3 regions of the Lysinibacillus sp. UBA5990 genome follow, and region 3 is predicted to be linked to each of the others. Evidence: predicted binding sites of a transcription regulator. Region 3 holds the regulator's gene; each other region holds the start of a gene.

Region 1 (5,347 bases), 1.5 Mb from region 3:
GCGTGATCACAAGGAAATTGGTGATCCGACAGAAATAGCGCTTGTGAAATTAGGGAAGCAGTACGGCTTAGATGAATTGATGATTCGCGAGCAATATCCAAGACTGGCTGAAATTCCATTTGATTCGGCGCGAAAGCTTATGAGTACTGTAAATCAAATAGATAAAAAGCCTGTTATGATTACTAAAGGGGCATTAGATGTTCTCTTGCCTAAAGTGACTAGAATAAAAACGGCAACAGGCATTTTTGAGATGACAGCTCAGCATCGTCAAAAAATCGAAGCGGTCAATCATGATTTTTCGAGGAATGGTTTACGTGTGATAGCCATTGCCTACAAAGATGTTTTACCGCAGCAAACAATTGATACAAGAGTGGAAAAAGATTTAATATTTGTCGGCTTAGTGGCTATGATGGACCCTCCAAGAAAAGAGTCCAAAGAGGCAGTGGAAAATTGTATTAAGGCAGGCATTAAGCCAGTTATGATTACTGGTGATCATAAAATTACGGCTACAGCGATTGCCCAACAAATTGGGATTTTAAAAAACCCAGATGAAGCCATTGAAGGACATGCTCTCGAAAGATTCTCAGATCAAGAATTACAGGAAAAAATAGATGATTATTCTGTATATGCGCGTGTTACACCTGCTCAAAAGATTCGTATCGTCAAAGCGTGGCAGGATAAGGGTCATGTTGTTGCGATGACGGGGGATGGCGTCAACGACGGACCTGCGCTAAAACAAGCAGATATCGGGGTGGCAATGGGAGTGACTGGGACGGAGGTCGCAAAAGATGCCTCGTCCATGATTTTAACAGACGATAATTTTTCTACGATTGTCAAGGCGATCGCCAATGGTCGTAGTATTTATACAAATATAAAAAATGCCATTTTGTTCTTATTATCAGGAAATGCGGGAGCTATTTTTGTAGTGCTATATGCCACAGTACTTGGCTTACCAGTTCCGTTTGCGCCTGTGCATCTATTATTCATCAACCTATTAACAGATAGTCTGCCAGCAATCGCAATCGGATTAGAGCCGAATAATAAGAAAACGATGAAGGACAAGCCTCGAAATATTCATACACCTCTATTAAATAAATCATTTACGACACAGGTGGTGCTTGAAGGAATTTTAATTGCTATCTCCACCATCATTGCTTTTCAAATTGGATTATCAACTGGAGATACATTAACGGCAAGTACAATGGCCTTTACAACACTTTGTTTATCAAGATTAGTGCATGGCTTTAACTCCAGAGCCAAACAATCGATCTTTACGATTGGGGTATTTTCGAATAAATATGCATGGATTGCATTTTTAATCGGTGTCCTAAGCTTGCACATTGTATTGTTTATGCCAATGCTTACAACGGTCTTTGAGGTGGCGCCATTAACAATTGCCCAATTAGGCTTTATTTATAGTCTATCCGTGTTACCGTTCCTCGTAAATCAATGGTATAAGCTCCTGTTTGTAAGAAGTCGATAGAAGGGGAATGAATGTCAAAACCACCTACATATAACGAGTAGGTGGTTTTGCTATTGTTTAATGACAAGCTTAAAATCTACAAAAAAACGCACTATATTTAATAATGTGCAACATAATGGATGATTAGATCGTCCAGCATGCCATTTTTATTGGGCTGGTGCTAGTAGCCAACCTTTAATTTTACTGAGTTCAATTAATTTAGACCCAAGTATAGCATAGCGCATATGGAGTTGCCCATATTTGGCAAGGTGCTTTTTCTTTACTGACAATTCCAATGCTTGGCTTACAGCAAGTAAAGAGGAAGCAATATTCATAGATAAAATGGCACTAATTTCACTATCATTAATGATGGATTGTCCACGTATATCCGTCATTTTCATTTTACTGTATACCATTGTTGTAGTGGGGGCAAGCACGCCATTTTCCTTTAATAATAATGTCAGCTGTTTATTTTCCTCTTTTAAACATTGAATGAATTCCAAAATCATAATCTTTAATTTTTTATCCCGGGTATGGTTAAAAAAGGCATGGCTTGAAGCAATATAGCTTTGATTGACACCGAGCTGCGACCAAAGCCTAAACATCTCCTTAAATTGTAATGATGCTAGATTGTCATTTATCATCGTTATTGTGACACTTCCTAACTCCTAGTATTTATCTAAGATTAGGATGGAACAGTTTATGACATTCTATTCATCTTTTACAATAAAAGTTTAATAAAAGGGGCATTTTAATAATAGGCGCCATAAGGATACATATGTGGGGAAGGGTAATGGTATGGATAAGGGTATGGGTATTGGCATGGTTTCATGGAAGGCTTTTTTTGCTTGCATGAAGAATTATCAGTTGCCGGTTCCACTCGATTACAACCTTTTGGGGGCCCAATATAAGTAGATGGAACAATCGGTGCAATGGTTTTTTTCCATTGTTCCTCATCTAGACAATAGGTATGCGCCATAATATTGGCAGGTGTGAATTTCAATATATCAGAGCCTAAAATAACCTCTGGTGTTGGAGCATCAAAGATAGCAAGTAAATGGGTGTTATCTTCTGTGGCAATCTCATAATGCCACCAGCCCTGTGGTATATTGGCTACTTGCCCAGGCTTAATCGGGTAGTTTTGAAGTTTTTTTGTAAAGGGATTTAATAGGGAAACCATTGCTGTACCAGAAATACAATAGACAAGCTCGGCTGCATTTTGATGATAGTGTGGCTCAATGACATTGTCTTTACTTAAAAAAATATCCAGTAAAGATGTATTTTCTAAAGTATTTAATTGTTCTACGCCAAGAATATTAATGTAGTTTCGTGAATCTTTTTTAAAAAGCGTACTTTTATTGACATCAAAGGTGAACTCTGCAGAAGACGATGTATAATCGACATTTGTGTTAATACTTACATCCTTTCACACTAAAATTGTGATATTCATCATCACCACAGATTATGATTGAAATGTTTATAGACTTATACAAATGCCTAGCGTTTGTCTAGAACTCTTCGCAAGCACATACTAGAGAAATTGTATGAAATTACCACCGCTATTTAAGAACGTATGTGCGTATAATAAAAAGAACGTATGTTTTGTTTGGGGGATGGAAATCATAGCAAAGCAGCCATGACTTTCAATGTTGAAGTTTTCTCGCAAGCGCTCCCCCGAAACTTAGCAGAAAGGGTGAGACAATTTGATCAAAGATCGAGGAGCCATGAAATGGACATCGATGATGCTTCCAGAGCATTTAATGCTTTTGAAAAAGTGGAAACAAGAGGTGCTGACAGAACCGCCAAGGGAACGTGCAGAATGGGAACTGGAGGAATTACAGCAAACCATCACACATGCATTATCGCAACGTAACTATATTATGTTAACTATTTGGGAAGAGGCTAATTTTGTACAATATGGTGGCATTATTAAAGGGATGAACGAGTTGGAACTTCTGCTAGAAACGATTACAACAACGAAACATATCGCATTGAAATATATTTATGCTGCATATATAGAGGTGGATGGCAATAGCGGTATTTGATACAAAATCGAGTGAGTTAATTTAGTGCCTGATAATGAATGGTACGAATGACAGCGGATGACAAAGTCACTCATTTGAACATCACAAATGAGTGACTGTCTCCTTATAGGTGCAATTGCATCACTATTTGCTCACCAATGGGTCCCATTCGTCTTTCACCATTATCTTCAAAACCTACGTTGGTATACAAATTCTGCGCAGCGATGTTCTTATGATTTACTACTAACACTACTTCGTTAAATTCTTTAAATTCATGCTTGACAAAGTCAGCCAATAAAAGCATTGCTTTTTTTGCATAACCCTTACCTTGCTGTTTATGATCCATAGATAAAGCAGTAAGTAACATCGCCTGAGGATTACTAGAATATTCTTGTACTCTTTCGGTTGCATGAAGTACGAAAAAACCAACAGGTATTGTATTACTTAAAATCACAATAGGGTACTGTCCAACTTTTTCGATTGTAATCTCTTTTGGTAAGGCAGTAAATCGGTGTTGTTCTGCTGGCAATTCAAACTCATTTAACTGCTCTACATAGTCTTCTGAAAAATGTACTAATTCAATGTTAATTGTGTCTTGCATAAACAAGCCTCCTTTTTTATTATTGTATCTATGGAACAGGTGTTCGTCAAGAAGGCTTGTTTAATAATCATGCAAGCTAGAGTTCTTTTACTTTATAAATTACCAAAAAATAAAATAAAGGAAATACTCACAATTAGAATCAGTGTTAAAGCAATTGTCACAATACCTCTCAGTAAGGTCGCTAAATTTCTAACATCTTTCATTCCTACAACACTTAGGTAGAAACATACGATTGACAATAGCAATGTCAGTGTCAATGGGTGAAGATGGACATAGGTGACAAAAAAGTCTTTTAAGGAACCGGATAGAAAAAATAATAGGATGCAACCTAAAGATAAAATAAAGGACCAGAAATTTAGATTAATTCCCACTTGTTTCCTCCTCTCTGCTAAAACGATATTTCTATAAAATCTATAATAGAGTAAAAGGATGCAAAAAGAGGCCACTTGGATGTAAGTGACCTCTAGAACCAATAAAGGAGTGTCATGTAAAGTAGAAAGAACTTTACAATACTATTATTATGATAAGTTATCAATTGGAGATAGTTATCTATCTTCAATGGCGTAAGAAATATTTTTATTATCTCATAACAAGCAAATAATTAGGAGGAAGGGGAATAAAAAAGGCTTAAGCTTCTTCATCATTAGAAATGAACAGAAGCTAAAGCCTTAATACGACCATTAGCAAATGAAGCTTGTACCAACAATAATGAGAAGAATAAATAGTACAACGATTAGCACGAAAGTTGAACTGTTACCATTGCCATTATTTCCGCCACAATAATTATTAAAATTACCTACATTTCCACAGTATCCCACAAAGGACACCCCCTCTCTCCATATCTATTGTATGTATAAGATTCAAATGGAGGAGCGATAATCATCCAAGTAACTAGTATTAAAATGGTGCCATCAAAAAAACATCCTACACGGATGTTTTTAATATAACGGCTGCTGCATTTGACAAGGCGGAAAACCATTAACATCTTGAATCATATGAAAATCATATTGCTTTAAAGCAAATTGGCTTTGATACAAATATTCGAGAACAAGAAGCTTCCCACCTGAAACACCACAAAGAACACCAGATGTTCCTTGCCCATTCGTCAACGAAACACCGACCGGTTGCCCGATTAAATAGTAAATTTTATGTTGCCAAGGCACTATTGCCACTCCCTTCAATATAATTATATGAATGTAATGGTCAAAGGTGCATAGGGTAATGGCTAAGGTATCATGAGAATATAGGTCAGGATCAGGA
Region 2 (5,347 bases), 1.2 Mb from region 3:
CAACCGTTTTCTTCCCGATATCTCGTAACATTTCACCAGCAATCGCAGATAGTCTTGCCTCGGTATAACGCATGGCAGCTGGTGGATCTCCATCAACCGAACCGTTATTCCCATGCATCTCAATAAGCATATGACGAGCTTTCCAATCCTGACTCATACGTACCATCGCCTCATAGACAGAGCTATCTCCGTGTGGATGGTAATTACCGATTACATTACCGACTGTTTTAGCCGATTTACGGAAAGGTTTTTCATGTGTATTACCTTCTGTAAACATTGCATATAAAATACGGCGCTGTACTGGTTTAAGACCGTCACGTGCATCTGGCAACGCGCGGTCTTGAATAATATATTTACTATAGCGACCAAAACGGTCACCCATTACTTCTTCTAAAGGTAAATCTTGAAATATTTCTGTACTACTCATGCTTGGCCCTCCTCTTGTTGGATGAATTCATTTTCTAAAATGTTGGCATCATCCTCCATACCGAAGTCTACATTGGCTTCGATCCATTTACGACGTGGCTCTACTTTATCGCCCATTAACGTCGTGACACGTCTCTCTGCACGTGCACCATCCTCAATTGTGACACGAATTAATGTCCGTGTGTCAGGGTTCATTGTTGTATCCCAAAGCTGGTCTGCATTCATCTCACCAAGACCTTTATAGCGCTGTAATATGTAACCCTTTCCAACTTGTTTGATGGCCTTTTGTAAATCTTTTTCCGTCCAAGCATATTCAATCACTTCTTTTTTGCCAGTCCCTTTAGAAACCTTATAAAGTGGCGGTAACGCAATAAAGACTTTACCAGCCTCGATGAGCGGACGCATATAACGGTAGAAGAACGTTAATAGCAATACTTGAATATGAGCGCCATCCGTATCGGCATCGGTCATTATGACTACTTTATTGTAAGCTGAATCCTCTACAGCAAAATCTGTACCAACACCTGCACCAATCGCATGAATAATCGTTGAAATTTCTTCGTTTTTCATAATATCCTGGAGCTTGGCTTTTTCCGTGTTAATCACTTTCCCGCGCAGTGGTAATATTGCCTGGAATGTACGATCACGACCTTGTTTTGCAGAACCACCAGCTGAATCACCTTCGACTAAATATAATTCATTTTTCGCTGCATTACGTGACTGTGCAGGCGTTAATTTACCTGATAGAATCGTACTACCCTTTTTGTTTTTCTTACCATTTCTCGCATCCTCACGAGCTTTTCGAGCCGCTTCACGTACTTGCTGCGCACGAATCGCTTTACGCACAAGAGACGCTGACAATTCAGCATTTTCCTCTAGCACATATAAAATTTGCTCAGACACCACACTATCTACTGCTGAACGAGCCTCACTTGTACCAAGCTTGCCCTTTGTTTGTCCTTCAAATTGTAATAAGTGCTCTGGAATACGGACAGACACGATAGCAGCTAAGCCCTCTCGAATATCCGTTCCTTCCAAATTTTTATCCTTGTCCTTTAATAAGCCAATTTTTCTTGCGTATTCATTAAAGACACGCGTCAAGGCTGCTTTTGCACCTGTTTCATGTGTACCGCCATCCCGAGTACGTACGTTATTCACAAACGACAAAATCGTTTCTGAATAGCCATCGTTATATTGGAAGGCAAACTCTACTTCAATATCATCTTGAATACCTTCAACGTATTTCACAGGATGAAGAACATCTTTCTCTTCATTCAAATACGCAACGAAAGCTTCAATGCCGTTCTCATAAAAGAACACATCATTTTTGCCTTCCTCGCGCTCATCAATTAATTCAATTTTTAAGCCCTTTAATAAAAAAGCCGACTCACGTAAACGTTCTGCTAACGTATCATAATTAAATTTTGTGACAGAGAAAATCGTTTCGTCAGGTAGGAAATGAACAAGCGTACCAGTCTGCTTTGTTTGACCAATTTCTTCAAGTGTTGTCACTGGATGTCCACCATGCTCGAAGCGCTGGCGATATTTTTTACCATCACGATGGATGGTTACTTCTAAAAATGTTGATAGCGCATTCACGACAGAAGAACCTACACCGTGCAAACCGCCACTCGTTTTATAACCACCTTGTCCAAACTTACCACCTGCGTGTAGGACGGTAAAAATAATTTCAGGAGTAGGTTTACCCATCTTATGCATACCAGTTGGCATTCCTCGGCCAAAGTCGCGTACGCTAATACTCTGGTCTTTGTGAATCTTGACAATAATATGAGATCCAAAGCCAGCCAATGCTTCATCCACCGCATTATCAACGATTTCATACACAAGGTGATGAAGTCCACGGCCATCTGTCGAACCGATATACATGCCTGGTCGTTTACGCACCGCTTCTAATCCTTCTAATACTTGTATAGCGTCATCATTATAGACGCTAGGTGACTGTTTATTCGTCAACAAAATTCCCCTCCAAAAAACAAACACATGTTCTATTTATGTTCTCATCCTAATAATAATAGCATTTCCTGTCAATAGTTAGCGACAGGTCCAATTAAATTTTTAAAAATTGCTCACAGTTTTAATAAACATTTCAATAGTAAACATCTTCAACAGTTGCTTAAAATTGGAATTTAAGCAAGGCAGACTACCACTAGTATCCGTAAACACCTGACGCATCGTAGCTTATTTAGTTGCAGTATAGTTAATGTTTGCTGCGTCATCGTCATGTAAATGAATAAAGTTAGACTTCTATTCTACCAAAGGAATGAACGATTGACAAAATTGCCATTTTGCCTATATTTTAATAAAGAATTTTTTCGTTCCGTCATCACTCATGTCTAAAAGCCTACCTCTAACTTACTTTAGTTTCTTTTGTATTGAATTCAAGACTCCTGACGAAATCTCCTTCATAACATTGTAGATTAGCAAGAAAAAGTGTAAAATACTTGTTACAAACTATTAGTACCAAGTGATGGACTATGAATGAAAGGAGTCCAACTATGATCAATGGACTTATTATTTTATGTGCTTATCTAATCGGCTCTATACCTTCAGGGCTATGGATAGGTAAAATTTTTTATAATACCGATATTCGAGAACACGGAAGCGGTAATCTAGGAGCAACTAATACGTTCCGAACGTTAGGAAAAAAAGCTGGTATTGTTGTGACTGTGATGGATGTTCTAAAAGGGACTGCCGCTGTCTTACTAGCTGCACTTCCAATATTCTCAGACAGCTCTATCCATTCCTTAATCCTAGGTCTAGTCGCAGTGATTGGTCATATGCTTCCAATCTTCGCCAATTTCCGTGGTGGAAAAGCCGTTGCCACATCAGCAGGTGTTTTATTAGGCTATTCATGGCCATTGTTTGTCTTACTTCTAATTGCCTTTCTTGTGACATTAAAAATCACAAAAATCGTCAGCTTAACATCTATGATAGCCGCTTTAGTAGCACTTATCTATTCAATCGTTTATTATTTTGTTACAGGTGACTTTGCATTAAGCATCTTGGTAGCCTTTTTATTTACTTTTATTATTTATCGTCATCGTGCCAATATTGCACGGATTAAAAATGGTACCGAGCCAAAGGTAAAATGGCTGTAAGAAGAGAGGAGCATTCGCTATGAAAATTGCACTGACAAATGAAGCCCTACAATGGTTCAAACATGAGATGGAAGTAGAACCAGGCGATACTATTCGCTTTTATGCACGCTATGGTGGCTCAAGTCCTTTTCACGAAGGCTTTTCACTAGGCATGACGCGAGAAGAGCCCATCGCCATTGGAGCAGAAGCAGTCATTGATGGCGTAACCTATTACATCGATGAAAAAGATTTATGGTTCTTTAACGATCACAATCTACATGTGGACGTGGATGCTAGTTTAGATGAATTACAATACAAGTATCGTACATAAAGCAGTATTTTCCTTTCAGTCTCTGAAAGGAAATACTGTTTTTTTATTTGAAAAATAGTCGCTAGAATTTCATTCCTTTTTTCGTTTATCTCCGCACAAAGTTGTCCATTCTATAAATAATGAACATTCATTTGAGGAGGAAAACGCATGTCCATATCAAACAAGATCGAACCCTCCCCATCCCTTACAACGGACGATTTACTCAATACTTCCCTTGCCAAAAATATAAAAGTCATTCAAAACACTCTTGGTCATAGCAATGACATCATTATTCGAGAAATTACGATTGGTGAAGCTGAACCCCATCGGCTCGCCATTATTTCCATTGACGGCTTATCTGATAAAACGATGATTTCGGATTCTGTAATTGATAAATTAATGGCGAATATTGAGGAAGACCAAGAAATTGAAATTACTACCATTAATCAATATGTGCGAAGTTCCTATTTAACTGTTGGTGATGTGATGAATATCGAAAATTTCACATCACTGTATCATGCCATCCTTAATGGTGAAACCGTCATTTTATTAGACGGCTTTGCGGAAGGTATCGTAACAAGCACGAAAAGTGCAAAGGATAGAGCTGTTACAGAGCCTTCAACTGAATCCGTCATTAGGGGACCTCGAGAGTCCTTTACTGAAACTTTGCGTACGAATACCGCGCTCATTCGGCGCAAAATAAAAAGTCCAAATCTTTGGATTAAGTCCCGTGTCATTGGTGAAGTGACACAAACAGATGTCGCTGTAATGTATATACATGGTATTGCCAGTGACAAAATTGTTGCGGAGGTGTTAGCGCGGTTAGATCGCATTAATATCGATGGCATTTTAGAAAGTGGGTATATTGAGGATTTTATTCAAGATTCTAAAAATACCATGTTTCCAACCGTATACAATTCCGAACGTCCTGATGTTATTGCTGGCGAATTATTAGATGGCAAAATAGCCATTTTGGTAGATGGAACACCCTTTGTCTTAGTGGTGCCAGCATTATTTACTTCCTTTTTGCAATCAGCAGAAGACTATTACCAACATTGGATGATTAGTTCCCTCATTCGTATCTTACGTTTCTTTGGGATTAGTTTGGCATTGGTAGCACCCTCTCTCTATGTTGCGATTACTACGTTTCATCAAGAAATGCTACCGACGGCTATGCTCATTAGTATTGCGTCACAACGAGAAGGCGTGCCCTTCCCTGCCGTAGTCGAGGCACTCATTATGGAGCTTGCCTTTGAGATATTACGAGAGGCAGGGCTTCGAATGCCCCGAACAATCGGTCCAGCGGTGTCCATCGTGGGTACCTTGGTAATTGGTCAAGCAGCGGTAGATGCCGGTGTTGTCTCGGCTGTTATGGTTATTATAGTGGCATTAACGGCCATTTGTAGTTTTTTATTCCCTGCTTATGGTTTGTCCAATACGATTCGTGTACTGCGCTTTCCATTAATGATTTTAGCAGCTATGTTTGGTCTTTTTGGAGTTATGTTTGGCATTA
Region 3 (5,347 bases):
TCCTTGTGATTACATTGTTGCTAAACTTCATTTTCCATGAACCGACACCATTTATCAGCTTTGATCATTTAAGTCTGTTCATGCCAATTGTTTATCTTGTAGTCATTTATTTGTATGCTAGACGCCCAAAAGAAAAATTATCACCTTTTGAGAAAGTCATGAAGGATTTATATGCTATTGATATTTTAGCAGTAATTACCGCAGGCTACTTCTTAGCTTATATTAGCAAACTAGATACAGCCTATTTCGCGGCAACAAATGGCATTCAGTATTTGATGTGTATCGCACTAGCTGCTTTGTTTGCAGGATCTCTGCTCGTGTCAGAGAAATTCAAAGGGCGTTCTCTAACACCTGTCCTTGGAGCATTCTTTATAGTATTTTCTTTGCCGATCAGCACGAGGCCATCTATGATGGATAGCTTAAATATGATGACCAGATTAGTTTATATAGCAGTAATTATGGCGATTATTGTGGACGTTCTAGTAAAGGGTCGTATTTATCGGCTGTATGAAGAGCGAATGGGGAAATATATAGACGCTATTGTTAGCTCAGGAGTCGTTCTCACAATGATCTCGATGTGGGGGCTCGTTCATCAATTTACGTATAGTCATCTACTTGATTGGAAACTAAGTATAGCTCTTACAACGATTACATTATTCCTTACAGCGAGTATTTCGCTATGGCTTAGTTCCACGCAACAATTAAAAACGCTTCGTACAACAGGTTTTGTTATCTTAGTCATTGCGTTTATCAAGCTTATTTTCTTTGACTTATCGGCCCTTGATTTATTAATTAGAGCTGTTCTATTTATAACAATTGGTGGCATTGGCATGCTGTTGTCAGGTAGGTTACTGAGGAAATGAATTGAAGGGATTCCAATTATTTTTGGAATCTCTTTTATATTGTGCTAAACTGATAATACTCTTACTCTACTCCTTCTTTCTTCGTACCGTATGACTTCAAATCTTTTATGAAATATTCTTCAAATACATCACTCATTATCTATGTTCATTGCTTTGAATAACATTCGTTACGTATATTGCCGAGCAAGAATACAATATTTATATGGATAGGCGCATCATACTTATTGTATGGGCGCCTATTGGTTTAGGAGGACATAAATTTGGAAATGGCTTATACAATTATCATTTTTTTAGTTGGTATAGTCTTTGGCTCTTTTTATAATGTAGTTGGCTTACGTGTGCCGCGGAAGGAGTCTCTTGTATATCCTTCCTCATATTGTATAAACTGTCAGAGACAATTGTCGGTTCTTGATTTAGTGCCAGTATTGTCTTATCTCTTTTTAAGAGGAAAATGTCGAGGCTGTGGCTATAAAATTTCTTTTGTATATCCAGCGATAGAATTGTTGACTGGGGGATTATTCGCCCTTGCTTATTTTGAGCTAAACTGGAGCTTAGAATTTATAGTAGCCTTATCGTTCATCTCATTGTTAGTCATTATAGTTGTTTCAGATTTTACTTATCTGTTAATTCCAGATAAGATTCTTTTATTCTTTTTGCCTTTTTTGGCCATAGGACGTGTACTGTCACCTTTAACACCTTGGTGGGACAGCCTAGTGGGTGCACTCGCTGGTTTTGGCATATTATATAGTATTGCGGTTTTATCGAAAGGTGGAATGGGAGGAGGCGATATTAAATTATTCTTTTTAATTGGCCTCGTTCTAGGTATTATTCATACGCTGTTGACTTTATTTTTTGCTGCTATCATTGGTATGATAGTCGGAATAGTTGTCTTATTAAAGCGTAAACAGGGAAGAAAAACACCTATTCCCTTTGGTCCATCTATTGCATTAGCCGCTTCTATTGTTTATTTCTACGGAGATTCGTTCATCAATTGGTATTTAGGTTTTTGGTAAGTGTTTAATCTTCAATTTTATGGAGGGGAATCAAGTGAAGCCGATTATTGGAATTACAGCTTTTGTAGAAGATGATTTATCAGCTCATTTAAATGCTGCTTACAGCAAAAGTATTATTGAGGCGGGCGGTATCCCCCTCATTATTCCGGTAGGTGTGGAGGAAGATGCTGCTCAAATTTTAGCCCTTACTGATGGCTTATTGCTATCGGGAGGCTATGATGTACATCCTTTTCTATTTGGAGCGGAGCCTTCACCAAAGCTAGGTAAAATTCATCCAGCTAGAGATGCCGTGGAATTAGCATTAATTGAGGCTGCATTTGTACGGAAAATGCCTATTTTCGGTATTTGTCGGGGTATCCAAATACTAAATGTTGCATTAGGTGGGACGTTATATCAGGACATTGATAGTGACCATTATAGTACGAAGCTGATCAAACATATACAACAAGCTGGTAGGTCAGTAACGACGCATTATGTACAAATTATTGCGGAGAATTTATTAGCGACTATTCTGGAACAAGAGAAAATCGCCGTCAATTCTTTTCATCATCAGTCAGTGAATGTACTAGCGGAGAATTTAAAAGTTGCAGCGAAATCCAGTGATGGCATTATTGAAGCAGTGGTGCATGAGGAATTACCATTCTGTTTGGCTGTCCAGTGGCACCCAGAGGAATTAGCTATAGCGGGAGATCAGCATGCACAAAAGTTATTTGCAGCTTTTGTTGAAGCGAGCTTGAAATTTAAAAAAGAGGCATAGAGAGATCATTAAAAAAAGAATCCAATAGATTGTGGATTCTTTTTTTGCGTAAAAAAGAGGATACATGCTCAGTGAAGGAACACAATCCTCAAACTCTCATTTAATTAATGTACACGGCGATAAAGACCAACAACTTGTCCCAAAATTGATACTTGATCAACGATAATCGGTTCCATTGATGAATTTTCAGGCTGTAAACGGAAATGGTTTTTTTCCTTAAAGAAGCGTTTTACAGTAGCTTCATCCTCAGCTGTCATGGCTACAACAATGTCTCCATTATTGGCGGTTGACTTTTGCTTCACAATCACTAAATCACCATCTAAAATTCCCGCTTCAATCATCGATTCACCCATAATTTCTAGCATGAATAACTGATCCTCACTCGTGCCATATGTATCTGGCAGTGGGAAATACTCTTCAATATTTTCGATAGCTGTAATAGGAGAACCTGCTGTAACCTTCCCTACAAGTGGTACATGGATGACATGTTGCTTTTGGATGGATTCTTCAGGCTCAAGAATTTCAATAGCACGTGGCTTTGTTGGATCTCGACGAATAAAACCCTTTTGTTCTAACCGAGCCAAATGACCATGAACAGTTGAACTTGAAGCAAGTCCAACAGCTTCCCCGATTTCACGGACTGATGGCGGATACCCTTTAGCTCGTACCTCGTCTTTAATGAACGCTAGAATGTCCTCTTGTCTTTTCGATACTTTTTTCATGATTGCTCACCTCTTTTTTCTAATATCATTCTTCTTATTTGATAGTATAACAGAATGCGAACACGTATGCAAACATAGGTTCGAAAAGTGTTTGACAAAAACGTTTGTTCGCTTTATTATGAGAACATACATTCCGAACAAACATTCTAGAAATGAGGTTATTATGATGACATGGTTAAAGAAAAATACACATATCACTATATTATTAGGTGCTTGTTTACTCTTCGCAAGTTACCTTTACATCACTGATCCGGGGGATGTTAATTACGCTGAAATTCAAATCGAACATGGGGATAGCTTGTGGTCGTTAGCCGAACAATACCGTGGTAAAATGAGTAAAGAAGATTGGATTAAGCTTGTCAAATCAGAAAATGAGTTAGCAGATATTAAAATCGTGGCAGGTAAATCTCTAGTCATTCCAGTTTTGAGTGATCAAGCCAGTCCCATCAAAACCATTGAAATTGCGAGAAATGAACAATGAAAATTAATCAAATGACGGCTGTTGTCTATTGCCGAGTAAGTACTGAAAAAGAAACGCAAAGCTCCTCATTAGAGCGCCAACAAGAAGAATTAGTGCGCTATGCTAAAGAGCAAGGCTATGAAGTAAAGGGTGTTTTTAAAGATAAACATAGCGGTTATGATGTTGAACGCGAAGGCTTACTTGAAATGCTTGATTTTATAAAAGAGAAGGAAATAAAAGCTCTTTTTGTACAAGATGAAACTCGTATAGGTCGTGGAAATGCAAGGATGGCAGTATTGCATTTATTACAAAAATCAGCAACAGATGTTTATTCAATGCGTGACGCAGGACCAGTCCAATTAAACGAAATGGATACGATGCTACTAGAGATTTTAGCAATTGTAGAGGAATATCAACGTAGAATCCATAATGCGAAAATCCGCAGAGGGATGCGACGTGCTGTTGAAAATGGCTATCGCCCTGAAAACAACCTATCCAATCGTGGCAATCCAAATGGTCAGGAACGGAAGGAACTCCCTGTTGATGAAATTGTGAAGCTACGTAATCGTGGTTTTACCTTTGAAGAAATTTCCATTACGCTTAGAGGACTAGGCTTTGAGGTAAGTAAGGCAACGGTACATCGCCGATTCCAAGAGCATCAAGAAAGATTAGCGGGCAAATAATATAGCCCGCTAATTTTTTTAATACAAGCTTTCTATAATAACATTTTGGGGTAGTTGAAAAGGATTATCTTTATTCATTCGATCATAAAACATAATACCCTTTAAATGATCGATTTCATGTTGTACAACGATAGATTCATAGCCTTTTAAAGACATAATAAATTCCTGTCCAGCAATATTATAGGCTTTTACTTTAATTCGTTCATATCTTGGTACAAAACCGTGAACAGGTCGATTAACAGACAGACACCCTTCTCCCTCAGGCAAATAGATCATATTTAAAGAATGGCTCATTACTTTTGGGTTAATGAACATCATTTCGTGTTTTTGGTTGTGATCCTTAAAAAGTACAGCAAACATTCTTTTATCTACGCCAATTTGATTTGCAGAGAGGCCACTCCCAGGACGTAGTTTATACTTTTTTATTAAATTCGGATCTTGGCTGTTTTTTAAATACTGAAGCATAGATAATAATGTATGTCGATCCTCTGAGGGAACTGGTATGGCAACGTCTTGCGTTTGTTTTAGTAATAGGACTGAGTGTTCTTTTACAAAATCTTTCATAGTAATCATGTAATCAGGATGAAATTTTGCCATCGAAAAATACCTCCTCAATAGGATTTCTTCAGAAGTTTCCTCAAGCTAAATTGTATGGTCAGATCATACATCATTGATACAGTGCCTAATAATGTTTATAGGAGCCCATTTTCACGAGTTTAACGTTCTTCTAACCTTCTAATAAATGGCTCCAATCCTCACGTAAGACTGCGTAATAGTATTCGTCCCACCATTCATCCCCATACGGTATACATTTTTTAAAATATCCTTCACGCCTCATTCCGATCTTTT

The links. Region 3 encodes LexA, which represses DNA repair genes until DNA is damaged. Its sites were predicted from a motif close to CGAACATATGTTCG; they were not measured.
Region 1: the regulator LexA is predicted to act here: its motif matches at 3,029-3,042, upstream of B3D94_RS21395 (YolD-like family protein).
Region 2: the regulator LexA is predicted to act here: its motif matches at 2,421-2,434, upstream of parE (DNA topoisomerase IV subunit B).

Annotation. Positions count from the first base shown of each region.
Region 1 is NZ_DJAY01000015.1:1,740,702-1,746,048, reverse strand. It holds gene B3D94_RS21410 (cation-translocating P-type ATPase) at 1-1,483, shown strand, start outside; gene B3D94_RS21405 (DUF3231 family protein) at 1,630-2,106, opposite strand; gene B3D94_RS21400 (cupin domain-containing protein) at 2,214-2,876, opposite strand; gene B3D94_RS21395 (YolD-like family protein) at 3,166-3,507, shown strand; gene B3D94_RS21390 (GNAT family N-acetyltransferase) at 3,611-4,087, opposite strand; gene B3D94_RS21385 (hypothetical protein) at 4,180-4,458, opposite strand; partial or broken gene B3D94_RS23130 (YjcZ family sporulation protein) at 4,768-4,839, opposite strand; gene B3D94_RS21375 (hypothetical protein) at 5,026-5,250, opposite strand.
Region 2 is NZ_DJAY01000015.1:1,516,740-1,522,086, forward strand. It holds gene parC (DNA topoisomerase IV subunit A) at 1-427, opposite strand, end outside; gene parE (DNA topoisomerase IV subunit B) at 424-2,400, opposite strand; gene plsY (glycerol-3-phosphate 1-O-acyltransferase PlsY) at 2,943-3,545, shown strand; gene B3D94_RS20120 (HesB/YadR/YfhF family protein) at 3,565-3,855, shown strand; gene B3D94_RS20125 (spore germination protein) at 4,003-5,347, shown strand, end outside.
Region 3 is NZ_DJAY01000015.1:280,207-285,553, forward strand. It holds gene B3D94_RS13845 (DUF2339 domain-containing protein) at 1-863, shown strand, start outside; gene B3D94_RS13850 (prepilin peptidase) at 1,124-1,876, shown strand; gene B3D94_RS13855 (gamma-glutamyl-gamma-aminobutyrate hydrolase family protein) at 1,911-2,633, shown strand; gene lexA (transcriptional repressor LexA) at 2,738-3,355, opposite strand; gene yneA (cell division suppressor protein YneA) at 3,447-3,836, shown strand; gene B3D94_RS13870 (YneB family resolvase-like protein) at 3,833-4,498, shown strand; gene def (peptide deformylase) at 4,517-5,095, opposite strand; gene B3D94_RS13880 (GNAT family N-acetyltransferase) at 5,226-5,347, opposite strand, start outside.